Regions from separate parts of the Paenibacillus konkukensis genome, predicted to be linked through region 2. Evidence: riboswitches for the same ligand, from Rfam matches in the RefSeq annotation. Region 2 holds a riboswitch; each other region holds the start of a gene.
The links. A riboswitch is a leader RNA that binds a small molecule or an ion and turns the genes downstream of it on or off. The one in region 2 is predicted to bind cobalamin.

Region 1: it holds a riboswitch for cobalamin, as region 2 does, so the genes downstream of both, SK3146_RS26395 (ABC transporter substrate-binding protein) here and nrdI (class Ib ribonucleoside-diphosphate reductase assembly flavoprotein NrdI) in region 2, are expected to answer to the same signal.
Region 3: it holds a riboswitch for cobalamin, as region 2 does, so the genes downstream of both, SK3146_RS25665 ((2Fe-2S) ferredoxin domain-containing protein) here and nrdI (class Ib ribonucleoside-diphosphate reductase assembly flavoprotein NrdI) in region 2, are expected to answer to the same signal.
Region 4: it holds a riboswitch for cobalamin, as region 2 does, so the genes downstream of both, SK3146_RS04335 (energy-coupling factor ABC transporter permease) here and nrdI (class Ib ribonucleoside-diphosphate reductase assembly flavoprotein NrdI) in region 2, are expected to answer to the same signal.

Annotation. Positions count from the first base shown of each region.
Region 1 is NZ_CP027059.1:6,065,398-6,069,607, reverse strand. Features, by position in the region: gene SK3146_RS26405 (ABC transporter ATP-binding protein) at 1-430, opposite strand, end outside; gene SK3146_RS26400 (FecCD family ABC transporter permease) at 469-1,506, opposite strand; gene SK3146_RS26395 (ABC transporter substrate-binding protein) at 1,508-2,557, opposite strand; cobalamin riboswitch at 2,753-2,955, opposite strand; gene SK3146_RS26390 (hypothetical protein) at 2,978-3,496, opposite strand; gene SK3146_RS26385 (aspartyl-phosphate phosphatase Spo0E family protein) at 3,862-4,128, opposite strand.
Region 2 is NZ_CP027059.1:1,992,846-1,997,055, forward strand. Features, by position in the region: gene nrdE (class 1b ribonucleoside-diphosphate reductase subunit alpha) at 14-2,098, opposite strand; gene nrdI (class Ib ribonucleoside-diphosphate reductase assembly flavoprotein NrdI) at 2,085-2,444, opposite strand; cobalamin riboswitch at 2,930-3,131, opposite strand; gene SK3146_RS08645 (type III pantothenate kinase) at 3,467-4,210, opposite strand, start outside.
Region 3 is NZ_CP027059.1:5,886,683-5,890,892, forward strand. Features, by position in the region: gene SK3146_RS25655 (MFS transporter) at 1-941, shown strand, start outside; gene SK3146_RS25660 (DUF1540 domain-containing protein) at 1,602-1,757, opposite strand; cobalamin riboswitch at 2,281-2,481, shown strand; gene SK3146_RS25665 ((2Fe-2S) ferredoxin domain-containing protein) at 2,635-2,916, shown strand; gene SK3146_RS25670 (ABC transporter substrate-binding protein) at 3,062-4,210, shown strand, end outside.
Region 4 is NZ_CP027059.1:991,179-995,388, forward strand. Features, by position in the region: gene SK3146_RS04320 (energy-coupling factor ABC transporter ATP-binding protein) at 1-173, opposite strand, end outside; gene cbiQ (cobalt ECF transporter T component CbiQ) at 170-973, opposite strand; gene SK3146_RS04330 (energy-coupling factor ABC transporter substrate-binding protein) at 970-1,248, opposite strand; partial or broken gene SK3146_RS04335 (energy-coupling factor ABC transporter permease) at 1,245-2,011, opposite strand; cobalamin riboswitch at 2,168-2,358, opposite strand; partial or broken gene SK3146_RS04340 (thioredoxin domain-containing protein) at 2,632-4,210, opposite strand, start outside.

The sequences.
Region 1 (4,210 bases), 3.9 Mb from region 2:
TGCGATGCTGCAAATGCGCAAGCTCCAGCCGCTCGATGACGGCATCGATCAGCCGTTCCGAATCGTCTCCCGCGGCTTCGTCGCCGAGCCAATTTTGGAACGGATAGCGCCCCATGGCGATAATCTCCCGCACCGTAAAGCCGAGAGCCGGAAGCGCATCCTGCTGCAGCACCGCCGTCCAGCGCGCCAGCGGCTTGCGCGGGTAAGTATGCGCCTCTTGGCCCTGCAGCAGCACGCTGCCCGCACCGGGCTTCTCCACGCCGGAGATCAGCTTCAGCAAGGTCGACTTGCCGCTGCCGTTCGGCCCGATAACGCCGAAGCACTCCCCTGTGTGAACCGCGAAGCTGATATCTTCCAGCACAGGCCGCTCATGATAAGCGATGGCCGCATGCTGCACCCGAATCAGCTCTTGCCGAGCTCCCGTCTCCATTCGTTAGCCTCCTTGTGATCGAAGTATGCCGATGTACACTAAGAATTGGACATCCGCTTGCCGCGCTTCAGCAAATACGCGAAAAACGGAGCGCCCATAAACGCCGTCACCACGCCCAGCGGAATTTCCGTTGGACTAAGCAGCGTCCGCGCCAATGTATCCGCCCACAGCACATAGAACGCGCCGCCGATCAAAGATAACGGCAGCAGCAGGCGATAATCCGGACCGACCAGAAGCCTCAGCAGATGAGGCACGATAAGGCCGACGAACGCGACGACTCCCGATACAGATACCGCCGCGGCGGTAATTAGCGTTGCCGCCGCAAGCGCGATGAGCTTGGTCCGCTCCACGTGAACGCCGAGATAAGAAGCTTGCCGCTCGCCGAGCGCAAACAAATTCATTGCCCGGCCGAAGCCGAGCAGCACCAGCGCGCCGGCAGTCAAATACGGCAGCAAAATCAGCGAATACGACCAGTTCCGCATAGCAAGGCTGCCCATCAGCCAAAATACGATTTCATTGATGACCTGCTTGGACATCGCCACCATCAGTGAGACGAACGCCCCCAGAAACGCCTGCATCACGACCCCAGCCAGCACGAGCGTCTCCGTTCGGAGCTTCCCGTCCGTTCTTGCCAATATAATGACCGTGACGAGCGAAAGCGTTCCCGTGACAAAAGCGACGACAGGCACCGTCCAGGCGCCGAATAGCGCAAACTGCAGCCCGAACAAAATGAGAAAGGCCGCGCCGACGGAAGCCCCGGAAGATACTCCCAGCGTATACGGGTCGGCGAGCGGATTGCGCAGCACCCCTTGGAACGCAGCGCCGGCAATGCCCAGCGCGGCCCCGACCAGCATGCCGAGCAGAACGCGCGGAAGCCGCACCTTCCAGATGATTTGCTCGGCCGCCGGCTGCCAATCCGCCTGCACCGAACCGCCGATCACCGGCAGATGATGAGCGAGTATCCCCCAGACGTCCCGCAGCGGCACATGCACCGTCCCGATGGACAAGCTTATCGTTACGGAAAGAAAAAGGAGCAGAATGCCCGCTCCTCCCCACATCGTCAGCTTCCGCTTCATACTACTTCACCAATTCCGGATATATGCCTTTGGCTATCTCCACCAATCCCGCGGTAATGCGGGGACCCGGGCGGCTTGTCGTGTCCTTATCCACTCCGGCCAGCCGATTGTTTTTGATCGCATCCACTGAAGCCCAGCTGCTGCGCTCCTTAATAATTTGATCCAGCGATTTCTTCGAATTTTCGTCGATCAAATTTTTCGGGTACAGAATGACCTGCGGATTATCCGCTATGACCTTCTCCTCATTCAGCTGCGCATAACCGGTTATATCCGCGGAGACGTTGATGCCCCCGGCCAGCGTGATCAGCTCGTCGAGAAACTCGCCCTTGCCGACCGTCCAGCCCGGGGAAAACTCCATAAGCACCCGCTTCTTTTGCTCCGGCTTTAAGTCTTTGACCGCATCCGTTACTTTTTGGCGCTCGGCTTTCATCGAAGCGACCACTTTCTCCGCCTGCTCCTGCTTATCGAAAATTTGCCCGAACATCAAAATATTGTTCATCACATCGTCGATCGTCTTCGGTTCGACCTTGAACATATTGATATTTAGCCCGCGCAGCTGCTCCACGGCCGCCGTCTTGAGCGATACGCCGGAGAGCACAAGGTCGGCGTTGGCGGCGATCAGCGCCTCCTCGTTCGGCTTCACGATACTGCCCATTTTCGGCTTCTGCTTAGCCTCCTCGGGATAGTCGCAGAAGTCCGACACGCCGGCGATCTTGTCGCCCAGCCCAAGGGCAAACAGCGTTTCCGTCTCGCTCGGGGAAACGGAAACAATTTTGGAAGGCGCCTTTTCAAACGTAAACTCTTTGCCGGTCGCATCCTTGACCTTCAGCGGATAAACCGTCGCCTTCTTCTCCCCGCCCGCCGGAGCGGCGGTAGGAGCCGGCGATGCTTGCGTCCCTGACCCCGCCTTGGGAGGGTCGACGAGCTCGCCCTTAGCTGGTTGTTTCGCCTCGTTCGTTCCGCCGCAGCCGGCTGCGCCGAGCAGCAAAGCAAGTCCCAAAGCTGCCGCCAGCCAACGTTTCGATGATATGCGTTGTACGATTTTCTTCATTATCGGTGTTAGCTCCTCAAATTTATTTTCACGCGCTTACCGCGCGCTCGCTTCCTGCTTCCGTACAAGAAAAATCCCTCTGAGCTCCGGGGGCGGCCGGAGAAACCAGAGGGCTCACGATTGATCAAACGGCAATCAGGCTCTCCTGAAAGGCGAGAACCGTATGCGCTCGACACCCCTTTTTCCTCGAAAGGCCGGTCTTCCATCGAACAGGCAGGTTTCCTGACTTATGGGCATGATGGAGCGCCTCGCCTTCCCATTCTTGCATCCAAGAACAGTGGCATGCGGAGGCGCTTGCTCCCATATACAGTGGCGGGACCGTGCCGGACTTGCACCGGCTTCCCTTTTAACCTGCAAAGCTCTCGGCCTTGGCAGGCACCTGTTCGATACATACTATAAAGATGTTTATGCCTTAGATCCTTACTTCTCGGCAATCACTTTGATCACTTGCATCACTTTATCCTGATTCTTCGCATTGGCCGGCACGAAGGCGACCAAGTCTTTGCCATTCAATTTCTGCTCCGTGAACCATTTGGTTTTCTCTAGCGGAATGCCGTACAGATGCTTCTCGGTTTTTCCGCTTTCCTTGCCGTCCACCGGCAGGTCGAGCACGCCCTCCGGGTAGTCCTCGCCTTTGGCCGCATCGTCCAGACTGACGTATCCGCCCTGCTGCCCTATCGCCTTGAACTGCTCCATAGGAACAACAATGATCCCGTTGTCTCCGGCAGCAATTTCCACGATCAGCTTCTCCATCGAAAATATCGGAACCGTCTGCACGTTAACGGTCGGAGCTTGTCCGAGCTTCGCCTGCAGCGCAGTCTGCAGCTTATCTCCCACCTCCGTCGGAATCCCGTTGGCGCCCATCATAAAGATCGGCACATCCGACTTCGGTCCGCCGCCGCAGCCGGCCAGCACCAGCAGCAACAGCATGATTAGCATGAATTTTCCTCTCATGTTCCCTCTCCTTACAGTCATCATACGGTACGCCTCGCGCTTCTGCAGTTACTACCCTCCATCATATCATAAATGCCGACGGTCTATCAAAAAGACGAAGAACAAATCCCCCAAAAGCCATCCATGCCGCCGACGCGGCACCACAGACAATGGAAATGGGGTACCAAGAGTAATTTCCAGGGTAGTGACGTGATGCTCTGAAGCTTATTCCGTCCGCATCCAGCCTAGGCTGGATCGGCGTCTAACCCTTCCTCTGGGATCGTTCTATGGGTAGACTTTACTTTCGGGGGAGACCCCGGATTTCCACAGGATATGGCTGCGCTTCATTTCCTAAACAAAAAAGGAGCCGACTAACGGCCCCTCTTGCTACGGTTCATATATTCGTTAATTTTTTGATCTAACAGCATGCTGATCTCCACAACATTCGGTGAGGTCAAACTCTTCTCGGTCTGGACCAGCTGCTCCAATTTCAGACGCAGGTTATAAATCTCTTCTTCTAAAGAAGCGGTAGAAGAAGACTGTTTCTTTCTTCCAAAAATCCACTTCGGCTGCTGGTTATTCTCGCGAATCCAACCGATATTGATGTACTGTCTTAGCTGATATTCCGGAAAGGCCATTCTTCATCCCCCCTAACGCCTATCTCTAGATTCGGAAGTCTCATAAATGATCAACGATATGAAACTTCTATACTATTAAAGA
Region 2 (4,210 bases):
CCGCTCATCTTGATCATACGGAGCAGCTGATGCATTCTTCCACCGTCAGGCGATTTGTCCTCGTATAGTAGAGCGACTTGAGCCCTTTGCGGGCCGCGTAAATATAGTAGCGCGCCAAATCTCTCGTCGTCACGTCGCTATTGACGTGAAGAACGGTGGAAATGCCCTGGTCGACGTGCTGCTGAATTTCCGCGATCAGATCGATCACCTTGAACTGGTTCATATTATAAGCCGATTTGTAGTAAAACACATTGTCTCTGGACAAAAACGGCATCGGGTAATAGGTCGTCGAGTTAGCGTATGTGCGCGTCTCGATCTGCTGAACGATCGGCATGACGCTCGACGTGGCGTTTTGGATATACGATATGCTCTGGGTCGGCGCGATCGCAAGACGATAAGCATGGTACATACCGTGCTTCGCCACCTTTTCCTTCAATTCAAGCCAATCTGCGGGCGACGGCAGCGTCATCCCTTCGAACAGCTGACCGATGCGGTCGGAAACCGGACGATAGTCGGTATTCGTATATCGGTCGAAGTAGGCCCCCGTCGCATAATCGGAACGCTCGAAGCCTTCGAAGGTTATGCCGCGTTCGCGGGCGATCTCCATGCTTTTCTCGATCGAGTAATAATTGACCGCCATAAAGAAAGCGCGAGCGAATTCTTGGGCCGCATCGCTTTCGTACGTAATATGGTTTTTCGACAAATAGCCGTGCAGGTTCATCGCGCCGAGACCGACCGAATGCAGCTCGCGGTTCGCCTTGACCACGCCGGGAGCATTGGCTACCGTCGTCATGTCGCTGACCGCCGTCAGCGCGATCATGCCTTCGTGGACGGACTCGCGGATTTTGCGCTGCTCCATCACGTTGACGATATTGAGCGAGGCCAGATTACAGCAGATGTCCCGGCGAATGATGTCCTGCTGTCCGTAATCGCCGATCTCCGATGTCTCCTGCAGCTGGAAAATTTCCGTGCACAGGTTGGACATTTTGATGCTGCCGAGCGCCTTCAGCGCATGCTGCCGGTTCGCGTTCGTTTTGTTCATCATGTACGGGTATCCCGATTCGAGCTGAATGGCGGCAATCTTCACCAGCATGTCGCGCGCCGACATAATTACCTTTTTGTTTACGCGCTCGTCGGCAAGCAGCTTATCGTACATGTCGTCCATATCCATATCGTCGAGATGCCGGCCGTAGGCGCGGAACACCGAATAAGGAGCGAACACGTGAAGCGGCTCGTTGCGCTCCGCCAGCTCGTAAAACTTGCCGGGCACGATCAAGCCTATGGACAGCGTCTTGAGACGGCTTTTCTCGTCGGCATTGATTTTTTTGCTGTCGAGAAGCTCCATGACGTCCCAGCCGAAAATATTGTAATAGGCCGCTCCCGACCCTTTGCGTTGACCCATCTGATCCGCGTAAGAGAAGGCGTCCTCCATCAGCTTCAGCACCGGCATGATGCCCTTGGCCGCCCCTTCCACGCCTTTGATCGGCTCACCGCGCCCGCGCAGCTTGGATAAGTTGACGGCAACGCCGCCTCCGACCTTGGACAGCTGCATGCATGTGGCAAGCGTATAATTGATCGCGTTCAGCGAATCGTCCACTTCCAGCAGGAAGCACGAAACCATCTCGCCACGGCGGCTCTTGCCCGCGTTCAAGAACGTCGGCGTGGCCGGCTGAAGCCGCTGTTCCATCATCGACGCCGCCAGCGTCAATGCCGTCGCCGCATCGCCCTGCGCAAGATGCAGGGCGACGATCGACACGCGGTCCGGATAATGCTCCAGATAACGGGAGTGATCGTTGCTCTTCAACGCATAATCCGTATAAAATTTCGAGGCCGCCATATACGAGGAAAACCGGAAATTGTAGCCGTGCGTCAGCTTGTAAACTTCCTCGACCTCCTGCTCGGTGTACTGCTCGTACACATTCTCGTAGTAGTTAAGGGCGATCATTTGCTTTACTTTATCGGTATGGGAGAGGAACGTTTGGCTTTTGGCAAATACCTCTTCCATAAATGCGTCCACCGCTTCCCGGTCCATATCCAGCCGGAAGAAGCCGTCGTCTTCCCGTCTCATCAACTGATTGTTTAATTCAATATGACGCAACCGCGCTCATCTCCTTCATGAATTGCTCTACATCGCGGGACGTGCCCGATAATTCGAATTTGGTCAGCACCGGTACGCCGTACATGCGGGCGATCCGGTCCGCGCTGACGGCAAAGTTGTTCCCCCAATTGCGGTTGCCGCTTGCCGATACGCCGGCCAGGCGGCGATAGTTGCGCTTCAGGAAATGAAGCACCTTCTCAGGAGGCTGGCCGAAACCGGTCGTGTAGGTGACGAGCACAAACGGTTCGTCAATCGTCATATTCTCCTCGATTTTGACCGAGGGCACATTCAGCTTGCCGACGAACCGTTCCACATTGCCGGTTTTGGAGTCGTAAGCAATCAGCATATCGGTGTTCTCCTCTCCTGTTTCCGAACCTATCAAAATTTCTGATAGATTGGCGCCATATCAAAAAAAATCAGCAGGACAAAATCCTGCAAACGTGAAACGCTTCTCTGAAGCCGTTTCTTGAGCAGGAACAAATCCCCCAAAAGCCATCCATGCCGCTACGCGGCACCACAGACAATGGAAATGGGGTACCAAGAGTAATTTCCAGGGTAGTGACGTGATGCTCTGAAGCTTATTCCGTCCGCATCCAGCTTCAGCTGGATCGGCGTCTAACCATTCCGCTGGGATCGTTCTATGGTTAGACATTACTTTCGGGGGAGCCCCCGGATTTCCACAGGAAATTGCCGCGCATAATTTCCTAAACAACAAAAAAAGCGCTTCTTTCGGCGGAAGCCGGATGCGCATTCTGGACGAAAAGCTCTACGGTTAACAATCAACCGTAAGCGTATGTACGTACGAATCCGACACTTCCCTATTCTCCGTAGGTAGTGGCAAACTGATAGGCAGGTCTCCTGACTCGGGAATCCCGGCTTCCTCGCCGCCTTCCCGGAATGCTGATCATCCCAGTGGCTTTTGGCGCGAAGCTCCTCCCTTACAGTGGCGGGACCGTGCCGGAATTGCACCGGACTTCCCTTTTAAGCTTAACGCTTCAAACAAGCGAAAAGCACCGATCAGCACAATATATAGAATGCAGAATTAAATGTACCTCAATATATTGTGATTGTCAATGATACATTTGTCCCACTCTGCACAAAACCGGACGCAATCTTTCGCCGCCCCGCTCCCGGCAAGGCGAAGAAGCCTTATGGCAAAAGGAGAGCCGGGGTTCATGCTGCTTGCTCCTGAACGCGGTCGTTCGTCCTTGCAAGGCTTCGCTATAAACTGCTTATAGAAATGCGGTAAAAACGCCGATCGCGCCATGCGGAAAATGCCGGTTGAAATCCGGGGACAAGGGCGAACGCCGACGCTTCCGCAGCCGGTTTCCGCTTGCTTCGTCTTTTTCGGCAGCGGGCTTCCGGCATCTAGCGGTTTAACTCCCAAGCGATGCGCAAGCCTTCGAGCACAAGATCCGGATGCGTGTGCTGGATCGTCCGCGACTCGGGCGAGATCAGCTCCGACAAGCCCCCCGAGGCGACCACCGTAAAAGGCAGTCCCGTCTCTTCCTTCATTCTGGTCACGATCCCGTCGACCTGCCCGGCGATTCCGTTCACAATGCCGTACATCATGCTGGACGACGTATCATGGCTAAGCCCCCTCTCGGGGCTAGTAATATTCACCGAAGGCAGCTGGGCCGTATTTTGGTACAGCGCCTCGGCCGATATAAATCCGCCGGGCAAAATCGCTCCGCCGAGAAATTGCTTTTTGTCGTCCACGACATTGATCGTCGTCGCCGTTCCGAGACCGATCACAATGACGGGCGCGCCATAAAACTGAAGGGCCGCTATCGCGCTGGCGATCCGGTCCGATCCGACCTGCGCGGGATGATCGGTTTTGATGGTGAGACCGGTTTTGATCCCGGGTCCGAATACAAGCGGCTCCAATCCCAGATGACGACGGGAAACTTCGCGCAGCGCCGCCAATAGGAACGGTACGACCGTGCTGATCACGACGCCTCCCAAAGCGGAATAATCGAACCGGCTCCGGACAAACAACTGGCGCAGCACGATCCACAGCTCTTCCGCAGTCATATCGCGCTGCGTAGTGATTCTCCAAAATTGGTTCAGGCTCGTCCCGCCGTAAACCGCCAGCTTCATATTCGTGTTGCC
Region 3 (4,210 bases), 3.9 Mb from region 2:
CGCTTGTGTTTGCGACATGGAAGGCGGTCTTTTTCGCGACGCTCGTTTCCGCCATTTTATCGCAGTTTTCGCAGCCGTCCGGGATGCGCCTGTTTAAAACGCATGTGCCCGGCGAGCTCATTCAGATGGGGATGTCCATTTATCAGACGATGTTCGCCCTGTTTATGGTGCTGGGACCTATTCTCGGGACATTTGTTTACCAGCATTACGGGATTCAGACGGCTATTTTCATTATGGGGGTCGCGTTTTTGCTGTCCGCCGCCGTTCTGTTGTTTCTTCCCGCCGACCCGGCGCCGTCCGAGAATAAGCCGGTTACCAGGCTGAAAGAAGAGATGGCCGCCGGCTTCAGGTACGTTCTCTCCAAGCAGGTGCTGAGCACGCTCGGCGGCTGTTTCTTGACGGCCGGTCTGGCGCTCGGCTTGATCCAGCCGTTAGGCGTGTTTCTGGTGACCGAGCGGCTTGGCTTGCCCAAGGAAAATATTCAATGGCTGATGACCGCCAACGGGGTGGCGATGATCATCGGCGGCGTTCTTGCGATGACCATGTCCAAAAGCTTCAAGCCGCAGACGATGCTGGTCATCGGGATGATCGTAAGCGCGGCCGGCATGGTGGTAACCGGCTTGTCGACGTCCTTGTGGCTGACGCTCGGCGCGCAATTTGTTTCCGGCTTGGTGCTCCCGGCGATTCAGATCGGCATTAATACGATGATTCTGAGCAATACGGAAGAATCGTATGTAGGCCGGGTCAACGGGATTCTCAGTCCGCTCTTTATGGGCGGAATGGTGTTGACGATGAGCATGTCAGGTTGGCTGAAAAGCATGTTTCATATCGTAGCTATGTACGAAACGGCTGCCGTTTTGTTCGTCATCGGTGTTCTGGTCATGCTGCCTTTGTACCGTGGCGGAGTGCGGAGCGAGGCCGGTTCGCCCGGAGAGGCGTAACACCCGGTGAAATGTAGAGCGACCGCCCGGATTCATATTCCGGGCGGTTTTTAAGCTGGGCGGGTACAGACAAGAGACCTCCCCAGTATAGCTTTCAGGGAAGAATACCCAAGAACGTTCGGCGCCGATAGCCGGCGTTTAGCGGAGGGCATTCTCCGTTACCTGCGGATTAGAGGTTATCTTTGCGGAAATACGGATGAGCGCTGCCACAAAATTCGTCTTTTTCGCAGTACGAAATCGAATGTTGGTAGACTGGCACGCAATGGTGGCGGTTAACAACCTCAACCGGATGAATGACTTGAACGAGTTGCGGGTGATAAAAGTTTCTTACTATTCTGCGCGGATCAGTAATAATCGGATCCGCTGGCGGGCAACAATGTCTATGCGAACGATATGCCATTACCTATCAGCTCCTCTCATGATCTGAGATAGTATACGACGATCGCCGGCCGGCGGCTTGTGCCCTTGCCTAATTTATACAGAAACATAAATCGTCCGGTACAGGCACCGGCGCGGACTTCAAGCAGGAAAAAATGCTGCGGGAAGAGGGGAACGAGCGCATAATTATCGGCTGATAATAATTATCATTATTGGCTATACTGTATTTGAGCAAGCAAAAAGACAGCCCATATCCCGATAGGCTGCCTTTCCGAAAAAAAATTAGATCTTCGATTCAAACGTTTTGCAGTCGGTTTCCGCCGAGTTTCTGGCTTTATCGTTGTGATTGCTGACTACATAAATAGAAGAAGCGTTGCACTGATTGCCTGCAGCCCAATACTTACAGGAGTTGACTTCGCACATTACGTCTCTCGCCATGGATTCTCACCTCCTTATCTAACTAGCATGGGCAAATCAGGCACGGTTTTATACTCCGCGCCCGGCTAAATCCGGGCTTTTTTGCTGTTTAGGAAATGAAGCGCAGCCATATCCTGTGGATATCCGGGTTCTCCCCGAAAGTAAAGTCTACCCTAGAACGATCCCAGAGGAAGGGTTAGACGCCGATCCAGCTTAGGCTGGATGCGGACGGAATAAGCTTCAGAGCATCACGTCACTACCCTGGAAATTACTCTTGGTACCCCATTTCCATTGTCTGTGGTGCCGCGTAGCGGCATGGATGGCTTTTGGGCGATTTGTTCCCGTACCAGCATGCGTAAAAACGCGGTGAAAAAATGACGGTTAAGCAAGCGGAAAACTTTTTTTGCTCTCTGTTGTCCTCTCCCGTTGTTGACAAAAGACGCCGCTGCTTATATATTAATAGTAATAATTACTATTAGTTACTATCAGTTTCGTGTTGTATAAAACCGTATATTCGTGTATCATCAGTGTTGTTTAACGACAATTACACATCGTGGGAATGGGTGTTCCGGTAAATACCGGAGCTTAATAGGGAAGTTCGGTGCAACACCGACGCGGTCCCGCCACTGTAACGGAGTAGTCCAAGCGAACATGTCACTGATCCAGGTAATCGAACCGGATCGGGAAGGCCGCTGCCGACGTATGATTCCGGAGCCAGGAGACCTGCCTGTTCTGACAGCACTGCTTTGACCTACGGGAGATGGGGAAGTGTTAAGACGGCCGTCATGCGTCCACAGGGACTGTTACGGGCATCTTTACCTTATTTTCTATCGGGTGAAGATGCCTTTTTTTGGTATGCGTTGCAGATTGCGAATCGGGAAGAAGGAGGAATGCGGTTATGGCAACCTGGGATTTATCGCAAACGAGTCATCATGTACTGATTTGCAACGGGGGCAGCTGCTCCCGCAAAGATGCTGACGCGGTGACGTTGGCGATTCGCGAGGAGATTACAGCGCATGGAGCGGACGACCGGATTCATACGACCCGGACGCAGTGCAACGGCCGCTGCGAGGACGCTTGCGTCGTGACGGTTTACCCGCAAGGCGTCTGGTATAAAGAGATTACCCCGGATATAGGCAAAGCGATCGTCAGAGAGCATCTGATCGGGGCAATCCGCTAACCAGCCGTGCCGTTTACGGCTATGCAGACGGAGTTTTTACTCCGACCGGACACGGAACGCCCGGCCTGCTGAAGACGGAAGCCGCCCGCAGGAAGGCAAAGCAGTAATGTAAAGATGAATTCAAGAAGAAGGATGGCAAACGAACATGTTGAAAAAAACGTACTTATTATCAATCTTATGGCTGTGCATCATGATCGGTCTGCTGGGCTGCAGCGCAGGAGCGCCGCAAGCGCAGCAGACCCCGGAAGCCGCATCCGCTGCGGCGAATCAAGGCGAAGTCGTGCTGGCCGCTCCCCGCGATTTGGCTCCGGGGCCTCAGGATGCGTACTACACGAGCCTGATTCTTTATGTGTGGGAGCCGCTGGTGGCATCGGGTGAAGACGGGCAGCCTGCGCCGAAGCTGGCGACATCATGGACGATGTCGGCGGACGGCAAGGAATGGACGTTCAAGCTGCGCGACGGCGTCCAATTCCATGATGGAGAGAAGGTGAACGCGGATGCCGTGATCGCTAACTTCAACCGGTATAAGCAGGTAAGCCCTAAGAGCTCTCCTTTTTACACGCTGGATGTGAAAAGCGCCTATCCGGGTCTTCAGGATGTGGTCAAAGTGGACGAGATGACTTTCAAGCTTGTCTTCGATAATCCGCAGCCGACACTGCTGTATTCGATGGTCAATTTTGCCAGTCCGATCTATAGCCCCAAAAATTTCGATGAAAAAGGCGACTTCAACGGATTGCCTCAAGGAACGGGCCCGTTCAAGCTGATCGAGCATCAAAAGGATCAATTCGACCTGCTCGAAGCTTATGACGGGTATTATGGCGACAAGGCCAAGACGAAGCGCATCCGCGTTCGCGTCATTCCAGATCCGGACACGAGGCTTGCGGCGCTCAAGTCCGGGGAAATTATGGGCGTTATGGATTTGGGAGCCCTTCCGCCGGCTCTGGCCAAAGAATTGCTCAAGGACGACCGCTTCGAGGTGTCCGCTACGAAATCGACGATTTCCCACTACATTCACCCGAACGGGAAAAAGCCGCCATTTGACAATCCGAAGATGCGTCAGGCGCTCAGTCTTGCGATCGATCGCGAGCAGCTGGTCAAGGAGCTGTACTTGGGATACCCGACATCTACCGTCAACATTTTGAATGTCACGTCGCCGTTCTATAAGGAGATCAGGCCGGAGTATAATTTGCCGGAAGCGAAAAAGCTTGCGGCCGAGGCGCTTGGAGGCGGCAGTCAAAAAATCGATCTGATCGTCCCTACATACGGTCTGGACCGTTATCCGTACAAAGCCCAG
Region 4 (4,210 bases), 1.0 Mb from region 2:
GGGCGATGAATTCCTATCGTTTGCAGAAACAACGTCGATTTACCGGAACCGTTATGACCGCAGATCGCGGTCTTCTTCCCTTCCGGTATGCTTAAGGTCAGCCCTTCAAGCGCCTTCGCCTCCGTGCCGGGATAGCTGTAAACAACCTCTTGCGCCTGCATAATCGGCTTCATCGCATCCCCCTCCATCTCAGCCAGCATTCCGCTGCGATGAGCAGAACAACGCCGCCGTACATCTCCAGCTTGTACCGCCCCGGCATCGGCTCGGCCTCATAGGGAGCCATCCGGATGTCCTCCGTAAAGCCCCTGGAGATCATCCCGTTCGCCAGCCCCTGGTAACGCTGCATCGTCTTGCCGAACAGCCGCACGACAAGAACGGCCGTATCCTGCAATCTGCCGCGAAAGCCCTGCTGTCCTCCACGCGCCCGCTGCGCAACATAAATATCGTGCGCCGTATCGGCGAGCAAAAATAAAAAGCGGTACGTTATCAACATCAACTCCAGCACCAAATGAGGCACGCGCAGCTTGCGCATGACCTGGAACAGCTCCGTCATCGGCGTCGTCAAGATCAGAAACAGCGTCGCGGACAAACAGGCGAGAATGCGGACGAAGAGCTTCATCGCCAGATGGAGTCCGTTCCAGTTCAAATACAAGGTCATATGGGAAAAAGCGCCTACTATGATGCCATGCGTCATCTGTTGCGCGGAGCCCGCCGGTTCAATTTCCAGCAGCAGCACAGGCAGGCTCCCGATAAAAAACAGACAGGAGGCGCCTAAAAACGCCCCGTAATAGCGCAGCGGAATCTTCGCGTACCCGATCGTCCACACCAGCATCCAGCCGAATAGCGCGAGCTCAACGACCGGATGCGTCAGGTAGGCGAGGAAGACGAGAGCGGCGGCGAAGCCGCTTTTCCACATGGGCGGTACGATCCGCAGCTTGTTATTGTAAGATAGAACATCGATCGTTCGAATCATTGCGTCTTGGATTTAGCGGATTTTCCTTTGAACAAGCCGATCGTGTACCCGATAAATCCGGATCCGAGCGCAGCTTGCAAGGCGAACAGCATGCTCTCCGTCTCCGGCGGCGGCTCCAGCAGCGACGAGAACCACGGCTCGTAAGACGGCTGAAGCGTCTTGATCATATCCTCGGCGGCGTCATCCGCTCCTCCGAATTCTCCTTTTACGAAAAGAAGCGGAAGAACGGCCAATAACACCACAGCGATGAGAATCCATTTCGTACTGTTTTTCACGATTCTTTGACTCCTTTCATTTGGCGCTGCAGCAGAGCCAGCTCATTGGTGCTGTAAGATTGCAGCCAATTCCAGATCAATACGGTCAGCAAGCCCTCGCTGATCGCGAGAGGAATTTGCGTTATGGCGAAGATGCCGCCGAATTTCAGGAACGAAGCTGCAATGCCTCCCTGCTCCGCCGGGAATGCCAGCGCCAGCTGCAGCGAAGTGACGACATACGTAGACAGGTCGGCCAGGGCCGCCGCCGTGAAAATCGCCAGCTTCTGCTTGCCGGAGGCGTTCATCATCCAGCGATACACATAATAACCGACGACCGGACCGGCCAAGGCCATCGAGAAGGCGTTCGCTCCCAGCGTCGTCAAGCCCCGTGCGCGAGCAGCACCGCTTGGAACAGCAGTACGATCGACCCGAGCACGCTCATCGGCAGCGGGCCGAACATGACCGCACCGAGGCCCGTCCCCGTCGGATGCGAGCTGCTTCCCGTAACGGAAGGAATCTTGAGCGCAGACAGCACGAACGTAAACGCTCCGGCTAACCCCAGCATAATCTTCAGCTCCGGCGTCTCCTTCGTAATTTTCCTTAATGCGCGCAGCCCCAGGACAAAGAACGGAATGAACGCGACCCACCAGAAGATCGCCCATCCCATCGGGAGAAATCCTTCCATAATGTGCATGGCATAAGCGGATTCGGGCTCGTTGACGCTGAAGTACAGCACAAACCCGAGGACGAGGAGCAGCGTGCTCATCCATTTTTTTCTTTTCATTGCGAATACAACCTCCTGATCGATTGGTTTCGCGGGCAACAAGAAAAGACCAATCCGTCTCGAATTGGTCGTGGGTACGTATGAATAGACGACATCAGCGCTTAAGCTCCTGCCGTTTCACGATTCGTACACCGCTCCTTTCCGCGAAGGACTCTTGGTGCATAGTTAAATTAGGTAGGTCTCCTGGCTCACGGATCGCTGTCTTCTTTCGCCTTCCCCGGTGGGTTAACCCCGAGTGACGTGATGAAAGAAACTCCCCGTATACAGTGGCGGGACCGCTCGGGATTTGCACCCGATTCCCTGTTACCCTTTGTCTTCACAAAGGCACCTAATTTACGGAATGTACGGACAAAATGAACAAGCGAGACGCCATCCATGTGCAGGAGAGCCGCCGCCCTTCGTTCTATCCGCGATAAAACCTGCTACCAGCCCGGACAGCGAAGCTCCAAGACGTCGATTACGGTTTTATCCTATTCCATATGCAGTTCATGTAGTACAGACTTATGTGTTATTCGCTGCCCGGAGACAAACTCCTGCTTAGGTCCAAACTTTTTATGGCAATACCTGAAGAGGTGTTGACCCGAGCCATCGCGGTAAATAAGCAGAAATTCGTTCCGCCGCTACTCGTCCATCGGATCAGCTAACAGCTCGGCCAACTCGTCCACATCCGCCGTCGGCGACTGACAAGCGAAGTCCACGCAGACATAAGCCGTCGTTCGTCCCCCGATCGCCCGCTTGTCCTGAACGAGCGGAATGAGCTTCGCCGTCTCTTCCCCTTCCTCGCCCGCCGGCACCAGCACCGTCAGCGCATTCGGCCGGAAGCCGCTTCGTGCCGCTTCGATCATCTGCTGCGTTTCCATCGCGTCGCGCCTTCCCGCAATGACAATCTCGCTTGAAGGGCCGTAGGCCATGTCCAGCGCGATCAGGAACATCGCGTGCCCCGAAGGATAATGCTCGATCGCCCCGGCGAACGCTGCGAGCTGCGTATCCGCTATTCGCGACAGCTTGGCATCATAGGTCAGCTTGGCCAGCTTCTGCAAATTCATCGCCGCCACCGAATTGCCGGACGGCAAAGCTCCGTCGTAAATCTCCTTATTTCTTGTAAACAAAGCTTCGCCGTCGCTGCCGTAAAAATACAACCCGCCGCTTTGTTCGTCCCAGAACAGCTCCAGCATCTGCGCGTTCAGCTCAAGCGCCAGCTTCAAATAGCTCAGGTCGAACGTCGCTTCGTACAGCTCAATCAGCCCCCACACAAGGAACGCGTAGTCGTCCGCATACGCCAGATATGCCGCTTCGCCGTCGCGGTAACGCGCCAGCAAGCGCCCGTCCTCTCTCCTCATGTGCGATATAATAAACTGCGCCGCCTTGACCGCCGCCTGCAAATACGTCTCATTGCCGAGCGCCTTATACGCTTTGGCCATCGCCATGATGACCAGACCGTTCCATGAGGTCAATATTTTGTCGTCCTTGCCGGGATGAACGCGCCGCTCCCTCTGAAGGAACAGCTGCTGGCGGCAGCGTTCCGCTCGCTCCTGCCATTGCTCGGCCGTTCCCCCTTGAAGCCGGGCCGCCGTCTCCAAATCGCGTGCAATCAGGTTCGGAATGCTCTGCCCCTCGAAATTGCCTTCCGCCGTAATATCGTAGAGGGCGCAGTACCATTCTCCGTCCTCGGCCCCCAGGATGTCTGTGACTTCATCGGGGGACCATACGTAGAACTTGCCTTCCTCCCCTTCGGAGTCGGCATCCTCCGCCGAATAGAAGCCGCCCTCCGGATGCGTCATATCTCGTAAAATATAGGTAAACACTTGCTCGGCGACTCTCGCATACTTCACCTTGCCAGTCAGCTGGTAGGCTTCGATATACGTCCAGGCCAGCAGGGCGTTATCGTACAGCATTTTCTCAAAATGCGGAACAAGCCACCGCTCATCCACCGAATAACGGGAAAAACCGTATCCGATATGGTCGAACATTCCGCCGCGGGACATCGCATCCAGCGTTTTCTCCGCCATCCGCAGCGCCGCCTCCTTGCCGGTCCGCTGATAATAGCGAAGCAAGAATGACAAATGATGTGAAGTAGGAAACTTCGGCCTGTCGCCAAACCCTCCGTACTCCGGATCAAACCGCTGCTCGTACTGCTCGAACGCCTTATCCAGGACGTCTTCGGAGAGGGTCCCCTTCAGGTTCGACAGCATCGTCCTC